Regions from separate parts of the Streptomyces sp. R818 genome, predicted to be linked through region 1. Evidence: riboswitches for the same ligand, from Rfam matches in the RefSeq annotation. Region 1 holds a riboswitch; each other region holds the start of a gene.
What was found. A riboswitch is a leader RNA that binds a small molecule or an ion and turns the genes downstream of it on or off. The one in region 1 is predicted to bind cobalamin.

Region 1 (3,923 bases):
CCTTGGTGGGCCGGATGCCCTCCGCCTCCGCGGCCTCGGTGATGGCCTGGCCGCGCACACTGGTCGCGCTGGAGCGCGAGACGTAGTACTGCAGCCACAGATCGGCGTCCGGCAACTCGATCTCGGCGCCCGGGGTCAGCGCCTCGAACTGCGGGACCACGCCGTCGTCGGCGGCCCTGTCCCACGCCTTGTAGAACCGCATGACACGCTCGGGGGAGCACTCCGCCAGCTCGGCGAACCTCCGGGCGGAGACCTTCGGCGATTCACCGGCGGGCTGTCCCCCGGGGCGCACACTCCTGGCCACCTTCAGAGCGAACGTCCACCCGCCGGTACGGGCGTACACCCCGAACTCACGGGCATCCCGAGCAATGGCCTCCGGCACCTCAGGCACGGAGTCGTCCGCGCCGGCGGGCTGCCAGAAGTTCTCGGACGCGCCGTCTTCGTCCGGGCCGGAGGGGGCGGGCGCCGGGGGCGCCCCGGTCAGTTCTGCCGACGTGGCGGAGTCGGTCCGGACCGTTGTCCCGGGGGCGTCGGCCTCGTCGCCGGGCGGAGTCCATGTGGCCGGTGTGTCCAGCGGGCCGGCCGTCTTCTCGTCCGTGCCCGCGTGCCGGGCTGCCGGTACGTCCGCGCCGGGCGCCTCCCCGTTGTTCTCGCCGGACGGGACGGGGGCCTCGGACGAGTCGATGGCTACGGTCACGTAGGTGCTCCTGAGTGCTCGGGCGCGGGCGGTTCGACCCGATACCTTATCGCCCCGGGCACCTCCGACCGGGTGAGGCCCGCCCTGGCCGGGCCGCCCCGGGAGAACTCACCCCGAGCCCAGCGAAGAGCGAAAAGGTGCCGGGCCCGCCGATTGCAGCTCCCCCCACTGCGACCGGCGGGCCCGGGCCTCGACCGTGCGCCGCGGCGGGAGAGCGAGGGCACGGGAGGCTCTGCTGAGCAGTATCCCCAAGGCGCGGGCCGGGGCAATCGGGCCATGTGACCCTCCTCACTGGGCCGAACGGCCCGCATTCGCGCGCCCCGCCGGACACACGCGCCCCGGAGCCCGACTCCGGCCCCGCCTCAACCGCCCTCGGCGACCCGTGCCGACCAGCGCTGCTCGACCTTGGCCAGACGCCAGTAGGCGAGCGCCGCCGCCCACACCGCGACGAACAGGCCGACGATGACGTACCCCACGTTGTCGAGGTCGAGCCCGGCGATCCAGCCGGTCACCGCGTCCGTGAGGGCGAGTTTCTCGCGCAGGACACCGACCAGCTCGATCGTGCCGATGAAGAACGCGACCGCGATCGACAGACCGGTGATCGTGAGGTTGTAGAACACCTTGCGCACCGGGTTGGAGAACGCCCACTGGTACGCGAAGTTCATGAACGTCCCGTCCAGCGTGTCGAACAGACTCATGCCCGCCGCGAAGAGCAGGGGCAGGCAGAGGATCGCGTACCAGGGCAGCCCGGCCGCGGCCCCGCTGCCCGCCATCACCATCAGGGTCACCTCGGTCGCCGTGTCGAAGCCGAGGCCGAAGAGGAAGCCGAGCGGGTACATCTGGCCGGGGCGGGTGATCGACCTGGTGAAGCGGCCGAGGATGCGGTTCATGAAGCCCCGCGAGTCCAGGTGTTCCTCCAGCTCCCGCTCGTCGTACGAGCCTTCGCGCATCGCCCGGAACACCTTCAGGATGCCGAGGAGCGCCACCAGATTGAGCGCCGCGATCAGGTACAGGAACGTGCCCGACACCGTCGTGCCCACCACGCCCAGGACCTGGTGCGTGGTGGACTCGTCGTTCAGGAGCACACCGGCGAGCGCCGCGCCGCCCGCCACGAGCGCCGCCATCGCGACGACCACGCTGGAGTGCCCGAGCGCGAACCAGAACCCGACCGACACGGGCCGCTTGCCGTCCGCCATCAGCTTGCGGGTGGTGTTGTCGATCGCCGCGATGTGGTCGGCGTCGAACGCGTGCCGCATCCCGAGCGTGTACGCGGTGATGCCGAGTCCGATGCCGAACGCCTTGTCGCCGACCTCGTAGTGCTCGGGGACGACGAGAAGGAACAGCACGCCGAACGCGACGACGTGCAGCGCCGCGATCACCGCGAGGAGACCCGCCGTACGGACGGTGTCCTCACGGCGCCAGCGGAAAGTCGCGGGGGTTCCGGGCAGGGTCATGCCTTGATCACGCTCCAGCACCTCGTGGATCACTTCGTGAGATGCCGTGGCCGGTCTCCTGGCTTACGGGCATGGCGCGCCGCTCCTGCCTTCCCAGCCGCCCGGAGGCGGCCAGTGGCGCGGTGGAACGGCGTGCTCCGCACCGACCCGGAAGCGGGACGGCACGGAACCCGATCACAGTGGCGAGGGCCGCTCCGGACTTGGCCCCGAAGGGCCGTCACCGGTCTTCCCGAGCACCACGGCCCGCCCACCTTAGAGGACGGGCCGCGCGCTGCTCCGGGCGGCTACCCCTCGCGGCGCTCGCGCGCCCGCCCGATCTCCTCGTACGCCTTCTCCCGGCCCTCCCAGTGCGAGCCCTCGACGGACTTGCCGGGCTCCAGGTCCTTGTAGACCTCGAAGAAGTGGGTGATCTCCAGGCGGTCGAACTCGGGGAGGTCGTCGATGTCCTGGGTCTCCGCGTGGCGCGGGTCGTGCGCGGGCACGCACAGGATCTTCTCGTCCGGGCCCTTCTCGTCGCTCATCACGAACATGCCGATGGCCCGGCACTCGATGACGCAGCCGGGGAACGTCGCGTCGCCGGTCAGCACCAGCGCGTCCAGCGGGTCGCCGTCGCCGCCGAGGGTGCCTTGTACGTAGCCGTAGTCCGCGGGGTACTGGGTCGAGGTGAACAGCATCCGGTCGAGCCGGATCCGCCCGAGTTCGTGGTCCATCTCGTACTTGTTCCGGGAGCCCTGCGGGATCTCCACGATCACGTCGAACGCGTCGCCGCGCGTCTCGCTGCCGCCCAATGTGGCCTCCTTGCCCCATTGCCGCCCGCTCGAATTGCCACCGAGTGTGCGCCGCGCGGGCCGGGGGCGGAAGCCCTTCGACAGGCCCTAGGACAGCCCCCGGCCGGAGGGGCCGATGGGGAAGACGAGTTCCGGCCGGTCCCATGCGACGGCCGGGGGCCGTGCGACGGCCGTGCCCGTGCGGTGCGCCCCGACGCTGCGGTAGAAGCCCTCCGCCGGCGGGTGCGCGACGACGCGTACGTGGTCCAGGCCCGCGGTGTGCGCCTCGTCCCGCATGTGCGCGACGAGCAGGCGCCCGATGCCCATTCCCTGCGCGTCGTTCGCGACGAACATCAGGTCCAGCTCCGGCGGGGCGAGGAGCAGGGAGTAGAAGCCGAGCACGCGGTCGTCGGCGAGCGAGGCCGCGACGAAGACCCGGTGTGCCTCGATGTAGTCGGGGCCCACCCGGTAGTCCGCGACCATCGGCGCGTACGGGCCCTCGTAGGCGCGGGAGCCGCGGACGAGCCGGGTCAGCCGTCTGGCGTCGCGCGCGGTGGCCCGGCGCACCGTGACGGCGGGGTCACCGCCACGCCGCGTAATGCTCGATGTCATGCGTCGAGTATTACGTATCTGATCGCGGACCCGGCAATCGGCGGTCAGCCCGTGGGCACGGTCGCTTGGACCTGGCGCAGGAACGCGGCGTTGTCGGGGGTGTGGCGCAGCCTGTCGAGCAGCGCCTCGTAGGAGGAGTGGCCGTCCCGGTCCCGCAGCGCCCGGCGCAGTCCGCGCTCGGCCGTCAACTCCGTCGCGGAAAGCAGGAGTTCTTCGCGGCGCGTGCCGGAAGGGGCGAGATCGACGGCCGGGTGGACGCGGCGGTCGGCGAGCGAGCGGTCCAGGCGCAGCTCCATGTTGCCGGTGCTCTTGAGCTCCTCGAAGAAGTAGTCGTCGGCGCGGGAGCCGGTGTCGACGAGGGCGGTGGCGAGGATCGTCAGAGAGCCGGCCTCC
Region 2 (3,923 bases), on a different contig from region 1:
GTTGGAGGCGCGCAGGGCGTGGAAGGCGACGGCGTAGAAGTACATGTTCGTGAAGTCGACACCCTCCTCGCTGCCGTAGTGGATGCGCTGCGAGGCGAGATAGCCGTGCAGGTTCATCTGGCCGAGGCCGATCGCGTGCGACAGGTCGTTGCCGTGCGCCACGGACGGGACGGCGTCGATGTGGGACTGGTCGGAGACCGAGGTCAGACCGCGCACGGCGGTCTCGACCGTCGCTCCGAAGTCCGGTGACGCCATCGCGGTGGCGATGTTCATCGACCCCAGGTTGCAGGAGATGTCCTTGCCGATGGTCTCGTATCCGAGCGAAGTGTCGTACGTGCTGGGCGTGTTGACCTGGAGGATCTCCGAGCACAGGTTGGACATGTTGATCCAGCCGGGGATCGGGTTGGCCCGGTTCACCGTGTCCTCGAACAGCAGGTACGGGTAGCCGGACTCGAACTGGAGCTCCGCGATCGTCTTGAAGAACTCGCGCGCGCTGAGCGTCGTCTTACGGATGCGCGGGTTGGCGACCAGGTCCTCGTAGTGCTCGCTCACCGACAGGTCGGACAGCGGCTTCCCGTACTCGCGCTCGACGTCGTACGGCGAGAACAGGTGCATGTCCTCGTTGCGCTTGGCGAGTTCGAAGGTGATGTCGGGGACGACCACCCCCAGCGACAGCGTCTTGATGCGGATCTTCTCGTCCGCGTTCTCCCGCTTGGTGTCCAGGAACCGCATGATGTCCGGGTGGTGTGCGTGGAGGTACACCGCTCCCGCGCCCTGCCGCGCGCCGAGCTGGTTCGCGTAACTGAAGGAGTCCTCAAGGAGCTTCATCACCGGCACGACACCCGACGACTGGTTCTCGATCTTCTTGATCGGGGCGCCCTGCTCGCGCAGGTTCGTCAGGAGGAGGGCGACGCCGCCGCCGCGCTTGGAGAGCTGGAGCGCGGAGTTGATGCCGCGTCCGATGGACTCCAGGTTGTCCTCGACGCGCAGCAGGAAGCAGGAGACCAGCTCGCCGCGCTGCGCCTTGCCCGCGTTGAGGAACGTCGGGGTGGCCGGCTGGAAGCGGCCCGACATCATCTCGTCGACGAGGCGGGAGGCGAGCGACGCGTCCCCGGCGCCCAGGTAGAGGGCGGTGGCGACGACGCGGTCCTCGTACCGCTCCAGGTAGCGGGTTCCGTCGAAAGTCTTCAGTGTGTACGACGTGTAGTACTTGAACGCGCCGAGGAACGTGCGGAAGCGGTGCTCGTGCGCGTACGCCTGCCGGTACAGGTCTTCGACGGCCTTCCAGTCGTAGCGCCGGATCGGCTCTGCTTCGTAGTAGTCGTTCTCGATCAGATAGGTGATCTTCTCCTTGAGGCTCGGGAAGGTCACCGTGTTCGGGTTGACGTGCTGCAGGAAGTACTGGCGGACGGCCTCGCGGTCCTTGTCGAACTGGATGCGGCCGTCGCAGTCGTACATGTTCAGCATCGCGTTGAGCGCGTGGTAGTCCTTGCGCGTACCGACCGACTCGCGCTGGGCCGCCGCGGGGACCTGGGCCGTGGTGGTGGCAGTGCTCACGCCGTCCGTCCCGCCGGTTCCGGCCGCCTCGTCGATGACTGTCGTGTCCAAAACTTCTCCAGCCCCTCTCGTACGGCACGGACGTCGCGCTCCGTGCCCAGCAGTTCGAATCGGTACAGCTCGGGGACCTTGCACTTCGCCGAGATGACGCGCCCGGCGAGGCAGTAGTCGACACCGAAGTTGGTGTTGCCCGAGGCGATCACGCCGCGCAGCAGCGCGCGGTTGGCCTCGATGTTCAGGAAACGGATCACCTGTTTGGGCACCGCGCCCGCGCGTTCGCCGCCGCCGTAGGTCGGCACGATCAGCACGTACGGCTCGGTGACGGTCGGCATGCCCTCACGGTGGGGGCGCAGGGGGATCCGCGTCGCGGGCAGGTCCAGGCGCTCCACGAAGCGTTTGGTGTTCTCCGAGACGCTGGAGAAATACACGAGACCACTCATGGTCTCTCGCCTCCCTCTCCTCGTTCCCGTGTCGTTCTCGGTCGAGGACGGGAAGGAAGGCAGGCGGATGCGGCCACCAGGGGGACGTGCGGGTACGACGTACCTCTGCCCCGGTCCGAGCCACAGCCACGCGGCCCTCCCTCGGGGCCTCGAAGCGCGCGCACCGCGGTCGGTGCGCGCGCCGGTGGCAGGTCTTCGGACTCGCGGGCACGTTCTCCGGTCGACGGAGGACATCTACTGGCCGTCGCTTCCCAGGCCCGGATTCATCCGGCCCAGTGCGTGTGACGGCGGTCGTTCCCGCTCACCGCTGCGGGGCAGTCCCGGTCTCTCACCGGGTTCCCTCTTGCCTCACCAGACCGACCGGCCTGGTGAACCACCAGCGAGAGCAACACTACATCTAGGCGGTAGGGATGCCAGTCAGGCCAGATGTTGTGTCGCGCACAAAAGCTAGGTGACCCTAAGTGGATGGTCTTCATCGGCGCGTTCCAGCGTCTCGCGCAGGTTTGGCTCTGGTGAGTGCGCGAGCGTGCCCGATGTGCCGACGCAGCTCCACGGCGAAGCTGTCGGCGTCGGGTTCGGCCGGGTCGGTGTGGGACGCCGGAGGGTCGGCCGATGACCGCTCCTGTGCCGCGTCGAGCCGCTCCAGGAAGTCGGCCATGTCGCTGAGGGCTCCCCGCAACGACTGCATGCGCGTTCCCTGTGCACCCAGCTGCCTGCGCAGGGCGAGCAGCGACTTGTACTGCTTCACCGGCAGGGCAACCATCTCCTTGCCGTCGATGACGACGGTCCGCGGCTCCTGTTTCATGGCGCATCCCCCTGTTCTTGTGACGCTCCCACCCGGGCACAGCGGTGAGGGTGCCGGAGCGTGATGCGAGCCCCGGCACCCTCACTCACCACCCTGGATCAGGCCGAGCCGAGCTCGGATCGCACGATCTTGGCCGCGGCGACCAGGTTCTCCAGCGATGCCCGGGTCTCGGGCCATCCGCGGGTCTTCAGGCCGCAGTCCGGGTTGACCCACAGCCGTTCGGCGGGGATGGCCTCAAGTCCGGTACGGAGCAAGGCGGATGCCTCCTCCGTGCTCGGGACGCGGGGGGAGTGGATGTCGTAGACGCCCGGGCCCGCCTCGCGCGGGTAGCCGTGCTCCGCCAGCTCGTGAGCGACCTGCATGTGGGAGCGGGCCGCCTCCAGGCTGATGACGTCGGCGTCGAGATCGTCGATGGCCTGCACGATGTCGCCGAACTCGGCGTAGCACATGTGCGTGTGGATCTGGGTCTCCGGGCGGACCCCGGCGGTCGTGACGCGGAACGCCTCGGTGGCCCAGGCCAGGTACGCGGCGTGGTCGGCGGCCCGCATCGGAAGAGTCTCGCGCAGTGCGGGCTCGTCGACCTGGATCACCGAAGTGCCGTTCGCTTCAAGGTCGTTGACCTCGTCGCGCAGGGCGAGGGCGACCTGGCGGGCGGTATCGCCCAGCGGCTGGTCGTCGCGGACGAAGGACCAGGCGAGCATGGTGACCGGGCCGGTCAGCATCCCCTTGACCGGGCGGTCGGACAGGGACTGGGCGTACGACGTCCAGCGCACCGTCATCGGTTCGGGCCGGGAGATGTCGCCGGCCAGTACCGGCGGGCGGACGTAGCGGGTGCCGTAGGACTGCACCCAGCCGTGCTGTGTGGCGAGGTAGCCGACGAGCTGTTCGGCGAAGTACTGCACCATGTCGTTGCGCTCGGGCTCGCCGTGCACCAGGACGTCGATGCCGGTCTTCTCCTGGAAGGAGACGACGTCGCGGATCTCGTTCTTGATCCGCTCCTCGTAACCGGCCGTGTCGATGCGTCCGGACCTCAAGTCGGCGCGCGCCGTGCGCAGTTCGGTGGTCTGCGGGAACGAGCCGATCGTGGTCGTCGGCAGCAGCGGAAGGCCGAGGTGGGCGCG
Region 3 (3,923 bases), on a different contig from region 1:
GGAGCAGCTCGCGCACAACGCCCTGATCAGGCCCCTGGCCTCGTACGACGGCCCGGGGCAGCGCCCCCTCCCGTAGCCAGGGCCCGATCCGGCCGCCGCGACACGCCCTGAAAGACTGACCCCATGAGTACGGAACAGCGCGCGATCCTCGTCATCGGTATCGGCTCGGGCGACCCCGACCACCTGACCCTCCAGGCGGTGAAGGCGATCCGGCGCGCGGACGTCTTCTTCATCGTGGGCAAGGGCCCGAGCAAGGCGTCCTTGACCGACCTGCGGCACCGGATGATCGAGGAGCACGCGCAGGGCCCGTACCGCGTGGTCGAGGTCGAGGACCCGAGCCGCGACCGCCGGCCCATGGATCGCACCGACTACACGGCGGCCGTCCAGGACTGGCGTGAGCGGCGCGGGGAGATCTTCGAGCAGGCGATGAGCGAGGAGATGGCGCAGGGCGAGACGGGCGCGTTCCTGGTCTGGGGCGACCCTTCCCTCTACGACAGCACGCTCGGCATCCTCGGGGACATCGAGGACCGCGGCGCACTGTCCGTCGCCGTCGAGGTGGTCCCCGGCATCACCAGCGTCGCCACGCTCACCGCCCGGCACCGTATCCCGCTCAACCAGGTCGGCCGTCCGGTGCACATCACCCCGGCCCGCCGCCTGACCGACGTGGCTCAGAACGACGACGGCGACATCGTCGTCATGCTCGACGCCCACGAGTCGTTCACACAGGTCGAGGGTGACGATGTGTGGATCTACTGGGGCGCCTACCTCGGCACCCCGGACGAACTGCTCGTCGCCGGACCACTGAACGAGGTCGTGGACCGCATCCGACGCGTACGGTCCGAGGCCCGCGAGCGGCACGGCTGGATCATGGACACGTATCTGCTGCGCATCGCGGAGAGCCCGGAGCGGGGAGCCGCGTCAGTGGTGCCAGGGGAGACGGACGGGAGCGGCGGGAGCATCGCCTGACATGCTCCGTGTCACCAACTCGGCCACTCCCCACGGATGCACGGTGTCGTGGGTGGCGGCCAACTCCTGTACGCCCCACCAGCGGTGCCCCGCGTGGTGGCGCCGCTCCTGGTCCTCTTGGCTGCTGGTGTCGACATCGTGCGAAGTCACGCGGCACAGGAGGAAGACGTCCTCGAAGAGGCCCCGCTCCCAGCCCAGATCCGCGTACCCGGACGTGTGGACCACCGGCGATCCGAGGGACTCTGCGGCCACCAACAGCCCGGTCTCTTCGTGTAGTTCACGTGCGGCCGCCGTCGCGAGGGTCTCGCCGTCGTGGACGCCCCCACCCGGTGTGCCCCAGACGTGTCCGGCGGCCGGGTCGCCAGGGTCTGCCAGCGACTTGAACAGCAGCACATGGCCCTCGCCGTCGATGAGCACCATGCGGGCGGACCGGTGGACAGCAACCTCTGGAGCGGACATAGAGGCACACTAGCCATTCGGTGGAGCGGCGGCGCCGGGGCTGGATTTACTAGGACGTCCAACTATATAGTCGAGGGGATAGGTCCGCGGTGCAGGGAAGCCGGTGTGAGTCCGGCACGGTCCCGCCACTGTGACCGGGGAGTTCGCCGTCGAGCGACACGCCACTGACGTCTTCGGACGCCGGGAAGGCGGACGGTGCGCGCTGATCCGGGAGTCAGGATACCGGCTGCGGAATGTTCCGTGTTGTCCACGAGGATGGAGCTGACACGCATGGCACCGGTGTGTTTCCACGATCCCGGCGGTCCTGCCCAACCGGCCCGGCCCAGACGCGTATTCGCCCACCTGTCGGCCGTTACGGCCTGACGGTCACCCAGCCATTCGCGCTCTCGCGCGGCCCTCTGGCACCCGCACGCCACCGCGTCGCCGTGCCCTCGGGTCCGCGCGCCATCCCGGATCACCTGACGAGAGCAGGCATTCATGGTCCGCACGCAAGACCGCGCCCCTGTGCGCGAGTTGACCCACTTCGTCGGCGGCAGGCGCACCGAGGGATCCTCGGGCACTTACGGCGACGTGTACGACCCGAACACCGGACAGGTCCAGGCCCACGTCCCCCTCGCGGACGCGGCCGAGACCGAGGCCGCGATCGGGGACGCCGTCCGCGCGCAGGAGGGGTGGGGGGAATGGAACCCGCAGCGGCGCGCCCGCGTCATGTTGAGGTTCCTCACACTCGTCGACCGGGAGAAGGACGCCCTGGCCCGGCTCCTGTCGTCCGAACACGGCAAGACCGTCGCCGACGCACACGGCGACATCCAACGCGGCCTGGAAGTAGTCGAGTTCGCGGCCGGCATCCCGCACCTCCTCAAGGGTGACTTCACCGACAACGCCGGCAGCGGAATCGACGTGCACTCGCTGCGCTCCCCGCTCGGCGTCGTCGCGGGCATCACCCCCTTCAACTTCCCCGCCATGATCCCGCTGTGGAAGGCGGCCCCCGCGCTGGCCTGCGGCAACGCCTTCATCCTGAAGCCGTCCGAGCGAGCCCCCTCGGTCCCGCTGCGGCTCGCCGAACTCTTCCTGGACGCCGGCCTGCCGCCCGGCGTCCTCAATGTCGTCAACGGCGGTGCGGAAGCGGTCGACACCCTCCTGACCGACCCGCGGGTCCAGGCGCTCGGTTTCGTCGGCTCCACTCCGATCGCCGCGCACGTCTACGCCACCGCCGCCGCTCACGGCAAGCGCGCCCAGTGCTTCGGCGGAGCCAAGAACCACATGATCGTGATGCCCGACGCCGACCTCGACCAGGCCGTGGACGCCCTGATCGGCGCGGGCTACGGATCGGCCGGTGAGCGCTGCATGGCCGTCTCGGTCGCCGTGCCCGTCGGGGAGGACACCGCTGACGCGCTGGTGGCGCGGCTCAAGGACCGGATCGGATCGCTGCGCATCGGCCGCAGCGACGACCCGGAAGCCGACTTCGGCCCCCTGGTCTGCCGCGAAGCGCTGGACCGGGTCCGCGGGTACGTGGACCTCGGAGTGAAAGAAGGGGCCGAACTGGTCGTCGACGGCCGGGACTTCACCCTCGCCGGGTACGAGGACGGATTCTTCGCGGGCGCCAGCCTCTTCGACCGTGTCACGCCGGCCATGCGGATCTACCAGGAGGAGATCTTCGGCCCCGTCCTGTCCGTCGTACGTGCCGCCGACTACGAGGAGGCGCTGCGGCTGCCCAGCGAGCACACGTACGGCAACGGCGTCGCGATCTTCACCCGGGACGGCGACACCGCCCGGGACTTCACCCGGCGGGTGAACACCGGAATGGTCGGCGTCAACGTCCCGATCCCGGTCCCCGTCGCCTACCACACCTTCGGCGGCTGGAAGGCGTCGGGCTTCGGTGATCTCAACCAGCACGGCCCCGACGCCATCCGCTTCTACACCCGCACGAAGACCGTGACGTCCCGCTGGCCCGCCGGTGCGCGCGAGGGCGCCACCTTCACGATCCCGACGATGGGATGAACGTCATGAGCGCCATGAGTACCACGAGCACCACGAGTGCTTCGCGCACGGTGCAGTCGCACACCTGGCTCACGCAGGACCAGCAGGCGTTGGTCGAGGCGACCCTGGAATTCACCGAGGACCACATCACGCCGCACGCGCTCGACTGGGACCGGGACAAGCACTTCCCCGTCGACGTCCTGCGCAAGGCCGCCGGGCTCGGCCTCGGCGGCGTCTACGTCGGCGAGGACGCCGGAGGATCGGGACTCAGCCGCACGGACGGCGTCCTCGTCTTTGAGACGCTCGCCTCCGGATGCCCCTCGATCGCCGGCTACCTGAGCATCCACAACATGGTCGCCTGGATGATCGACCGCTACGGCGACGACGGCCAGCGCGCTCGCTGGTTGCCCCGCCTGTGCGCCATGGACGATCTGGCCAGTTACTGCCTCACCGAGCCAGGGGCGGGATCGGACGCTGCCGCGCTCACCGCACGCGCCGTCCGCGACGGTGACACCTGG
Region 4 (3,923 bases), on a different contig from region 1:
CCTGACGAGCCCGGCGTCGGGGCGGCGCGCCCGGTACACGCACCGCAACAGGGTCGACTTTCCGCTGCCGTTGGGGCCGACGAGCCCCACGAAGGTGCCGGCGGGCACGTCGAGGGTGACCTCGTCGACGAGCCGTACACCCGCCACCTCGACCGACACACCTTCGACGTCGAGCCGCACGTGTCTTCTCCCTCTGTTTTGACGAACCTTTTTGACGAACCTTTTTGACGGGCCTCTTGGACGGGCCTCTTGGGCGGGTGCTTGGCTCAGCGCCCGGCGAGCGCATGGCCGCCGCGCCGCATCAGCAGCAGGAACGCGGGCACACCCAGCGCGGCCGTCACCACGCCCACGGGCAGTTCGGTCGGCGCGAGCAGCACCCGTGACAACACGTCGGCCCACACGAGCAGCACGGCCCCGGCGAGCGGCGCGACGGCGAGGACGCGGGTGTGCGAGGCGCCGACGAGCATGCGCACGAGGTGCGGCACCATCAGACCGACGAAGCCGATGGCCCCGCTCACGGCGACGACCGTGCCGGTCACCGCCGCGGTCACGACGAACAGTTCGCGCCGCAGCCGGTCGGGCGGGACGCCGAGCGCCGCCGACGTCTCGTCGCCCATCGCGAGGGCGTCGAGCGCGCCCGCCCGCACCCTGAGCCACAGCCAGCCCGCCACCACGGTCGCGGCGGCCAGCGGCACCTTCGGCCAGGTGGCCCCGCCCAGGCTGCCGAGCAGCCACATCATGGCCGCGCGCGCCGCCTCGCCCCGTTCCGCGCTGAACACCATGACGGTCGTGACGGCCTGGAACCCGTAGGCGAGGGCGGTGCCGGTCAGGACCAGGCGCAGCGGGCTGAGTCCGAGCGGGGAGCGGGCCACCGCGTAGACGACGAGGGTCGCGGCGAGCGCGGAGAGGAAGGCGGAGAACGAGAGCGCCCAGACGCCGAGCCCGGCGAGCGCGCCGAACAGGATGACGGCGTTGGCCCCGACGGCGGCGCCGGAGGAGATGCCGAGCACGAACGGGTCGGCGAGGGCGTTGCGCACCAGCGCCTGCACGGCGACGCCGACCGAGGCGAGGCCCGCGCCGACGACGGCCGCGAGGACGACGCGCGGGAAGCGAATCTCCCACACGATGGTGTAGGCCCCGGCGTCCGCGCTGCCGAGGCTGCCGCCGCTGAGCCCGGCCCACATCAGCCGCACCACCTGCCGCCAGCTCATCCCGGTGGCGCCGAGCGCGACCCCGCACGCCAGCGAGACCACCAGGACGAGCGCGAGCGCGATGACCAGCGGGACGGTGGGCAGGTGTCCCCGGCGCGTACGGGCGACACCCGTGCGGGCAGGGGCAGCGGCGGTGCGGAGCAAAGCGGGCGCACATCCTCCGGGTCGGCGCCACGGCTGCAACGCAGGGCACCTGAAGGCCGGGAGGGCTTCGGCGGTCCCTGCTCGCAGTCCACGGCGAGCGGTCGACGGGTCGCACACCTGCCGTGGGTGATCGGACTCGCGGGCCCGCACTCGGACGGAACAGGCCACGCACACCGTTGCGGGACAGCGCCGGACTCGCACCGGCTTCCCCCACGGAAGGCAGCCGAAGCGTAGCAAGCCTGGGTCAGGGGCGGGGCGGGCGGGCGGTACTTACCAGCGTGGACGGTACTTACTGGCGTGAGCGGTACCTACTGGCGCGGGCGGTACTCACCGGCCCGGACGTTCCGGGCCGTTCGGGTCACCACGCCGGATCGATCTCCGCGTGCAGGGGATGGTGGTCCGAGTACGGGCTCGGGCGGACCTGGTGGGTGAGCGGAGCGATGCCGCGCAGGAAGATGTAGTCGAACTTGCTCTGCCAGTCGGTCGTCGGCTCGCAGGCGCCGCCGTCGGGGAACGGGCGGCACGCCGGATCGGCGTCCTCGGCCAGTCGCCACATCGGGCGGAGTTCGGAGGCGTCCGGTACGGCGTTGAAGTCGCCGAGGACGATCGTGTGGTCGTGACGGGCGACTTCGGCGGCGAGCACGCGGGCCTGGTCCGCCCGGATGTCAGGCTGCTGCCGCTCGGCGAAGTGCGTGTTGAAGACGCGGACGGACCGGCCGCCCACCTTGGTCGTGACGGCCATGTACCCGCGGTCCTCGGAGCCGCCGTCGGGGTACTCCACGTTCACGTGATCGGTCATCGCCGCCGCGGAGAGGATGGCCTGGCCGTACGCGCCGCCCTGCCACGGCAGACCGCCGCAGCGGTTCCAGTTCCGCAGGACCGACCCGTACTCGACCTCGTAGACGAGGCCGTAGAAGACCTCCAGGTAGTCGCGGATCTTCTCGACGTCACGCACACATGCCTCCTGCAGGCCGAACACCTGCGGCGCGTACGTGGCGATCTCCGCGGCCCGGCCCATGTTCTGCCCGCTCCCGCACGGGTTGCAGATGTTCCACGTCAGGACCCGGTTCGGCACGATGCCCTGGGCGGCGTCGGCGGGCAGCGGCTTGGCGATGAGGGCGCCGCTCGGTGCGCTCGGGCCGATGAGCACGATGCAGAGGGCGGCCATGGCGATCGCGAACAGACGTGTGCCGCGTCCGAGCACCATCGCCTCCTTGGAGTGGACGGACATGCGGTCACATGCCCTCACACGAGGTCTTCTCCGCACGAGGGTAGGCGACAAGGTGTCACCGGCACACGTCCGGGTCGAGCCGTTGCCGGCGGTGCGGCATGCGACGATCGACGCGATCCCGACGACGGACGAGGAGAAGGGACCGCGATGGACGCGAGCGAGTCGGCACATCTGCGCCGCTGCGTGGAGCTGGCCGCCGAGGCCCTGGAGAGCGGGGACGAGCCGTTCGGCTCCGTGCTCGTGGACGGCACGGGCGCGGTCCGCGCCGAGGACCACAACCGGGTCGCGGGCGGGGACGCCACCCGCCACCCCGAGTTCGAGCTGGCCAGGTGGGCGGCCGAGCACCTCTCCCCGGAGGAGCGGCGCGCGGCCACCGTCTACACCTCGGGCGAGCACTGCCCGATGTGCGCGGCGGCCCACGCCTGGGTCGGGCTCGGCCGCATCGTGTACGTCGCCTCCTCGGCCCAGCTGGGCCAGTGGCTGGCCGAATGGGGCCGCCCGGAGGCGCCGGTGCGCGCCCTGCCGATCCAGGAGGTCGCGCCGCACGTGACCGTCGAGGGGCCGGTCGACGAACTGGTGCCCCGCGTCAAGGAGTTGCACCGGCTGCTTGCCGAGCGGTCGTCGCGCGACTGACGACCGCACGGTCAAGTGCGGCTGCAGGCGACGACCACCGGGTCAGGTGCGGCTGCGCTCGACGACCGCGCGGTCAGATGGGCCCGTGGGCGACGACCGCGCGGCCAGAGAGGCCCGTGGGCCGGGCCGGTCAGCGCAGTCCGGCGAAGAGGTCGTTCTCGGGCAGCGGCGCGCCGGTGGTGTCCTGGACCCGTACGAACGTCTCCATGCCCATCAGCTCGCCGAACCGCTCCTTGCCCATCTTGAGGAAGAAGATGTTCTCGCCCTGGCTGGCGTGCGCGGCCAGCGAGTCGAACTTCTGCCCGCTGAACGCGGTCGTGTCCACCCACGTGGTGATCTCGTCGTCCGGCAGGCCGATCTCCGCCAGCGCCTCGGCCTCGGCGGGGTCCGGCTCCGGCATGTCCTCGCCGAACTCGCGCATGATCTCGCCGAACCGCTGCATGCCCGAGCGGGGCATCGTCGTCCAGTACACCTTGGGGGACAGGTCGGCCAGCTTCAGCGCGGCCATCGTGATGCGGTTCGCCTGGATGTGGTCGGGGTGGCCGTAGAAGCCGTTCTCGTCGTAGGTGACGACCACGTCGGGGCGGTAGTGGCGCATGAGTTCCGCGAGCCGGGCGGCGGCCTCGTCCACGGGGGTCTGCCAGAAGGCGCCCGGGGCGTCGTTGCTCGGCCAGCCCATCATCCCGGAGTCGCCGTAGTCGAGC

Region 2: it holds a riboswitch for cobalamin, as region 1 does, so the genes downstream of both, nrdI (class Ib ribonucleoside-diphosphate reductase assembly flavoprotein NrdI) here and nicT (Nickel transporter NicT) in region 1, are expected to answer to the same signal.
Region 3: it holds a riboswitch for cobalamin, as region 1 does, so the genes downstream of both, N5I75_RS32700 (CoA-acylating methylmalonate-semialdehyde dehydrogenase) here and nicT (Nickel transporter NicT) in region 1, are expected to answer to the same signal.
Region 4: it holds a riboswitch for cobalamin, as region 1 does, so the genes downstream of both, N5I75_RS04200 (FecCD family ABC transporter permease) here and nicT (Nickel transporter NicT) in region 1, are expected to answer to the same signal.

The regions. Positions count from the first base shown of each region.
Region 1 covers NZ_JAOCNE010000013.1:66,076-69,998, reverse strand. The annotation lists gene N5I75_RS29780 (hypothetical protein) at 1-391, opposite strand, end outside; gene nicT (Nickel transporter NicT) at 1,060-2,151, opposite strand; cobalamin riboswitch at 2,183-2,407, opposite strand; gene N5I75_RS29770 (inorganic diphosphatase) at 2,436-2,939, opposite strand; gene N5I75_RS29765 (GNAT family N-acetyltransferase) at 3,027-3,530, opposite strand; gene rho (transcription termination factor Rho) at 3,575-3,923, opposite strand, start outside.
Region 2 covers NZ_JAOCNE010000014.1:262,323-266,245, forward strand. The annotation lists gene nrdE (class 1b ribonucleoside-diphosphate reductase subunit alpha) at 1-1,557, opposite strand, end outside; gene nrdI (class Ib ribonucleoside-diphosphate reductase assembly flavoprotein NrdI) at 1,554-1,997, opposite strand; cobalamin riboswitch at 2,167-2,390, opposite strand; gene N5I75_RS32760 (hypothetical protein) at 2,470-2,802, opposite strand; gene metE (5-methyltetrahydropteroyltriglutamate--homocysteine S-methyltransferase) at 2,901-3,923, opposite strand, start outside.
Region 3 covers NZ_JAOCNE010000014.1:249,364-253,286, forward strand. The annotation lists gene N5I75_RS32685 (bifunctional 2-methylcitrate synthase/citrate synthase) at 1-76, shown strand, start outside; gene cobF (precorrin-6A synthase (deacetylating)) at 124-966, shown strand; gene N5I75_RS32695 (NUDIX hydrolase) at 919-1,425, opposite strand; cobalamin riboswitch at 1,476-1,670, shown strand; gene N5I75_RS32700 (CoA-acylating methylmalonate-semialdehyde dehydrogenase) at 1,903-3,426, shown strand; gene N5I75_RS32705 (acyl-CoA dehydrogenase family protein) at 3,441-3,923, shown strand, end outside.
Region 4 covers NZ_JAOCNE010000002.1:301,338-305,260, forward strand. The annotation lists gene N5I75_RS04195 (ABC transporter ATP-binding protein) at 1-180, opposite strand, end outside; gene N5I75_RS04200 (FecCD family ABC transporter permease) at 267-1,355, opposite strand; cobalamin riboswitch at 1,460-1,588, opposite strand; gene N5I75_RS04205 (endonuclease/exonuclease/phosphatase family protein) at 1,714-2,586, opposite strand; gene N5I75_RS04210 (nucleoside deaminase) at 2,734-3,219, shown strand; gene N5I75_RS04215 (PIG-L family deacetylase) at 3,350-3,923, opposite strand, start outside.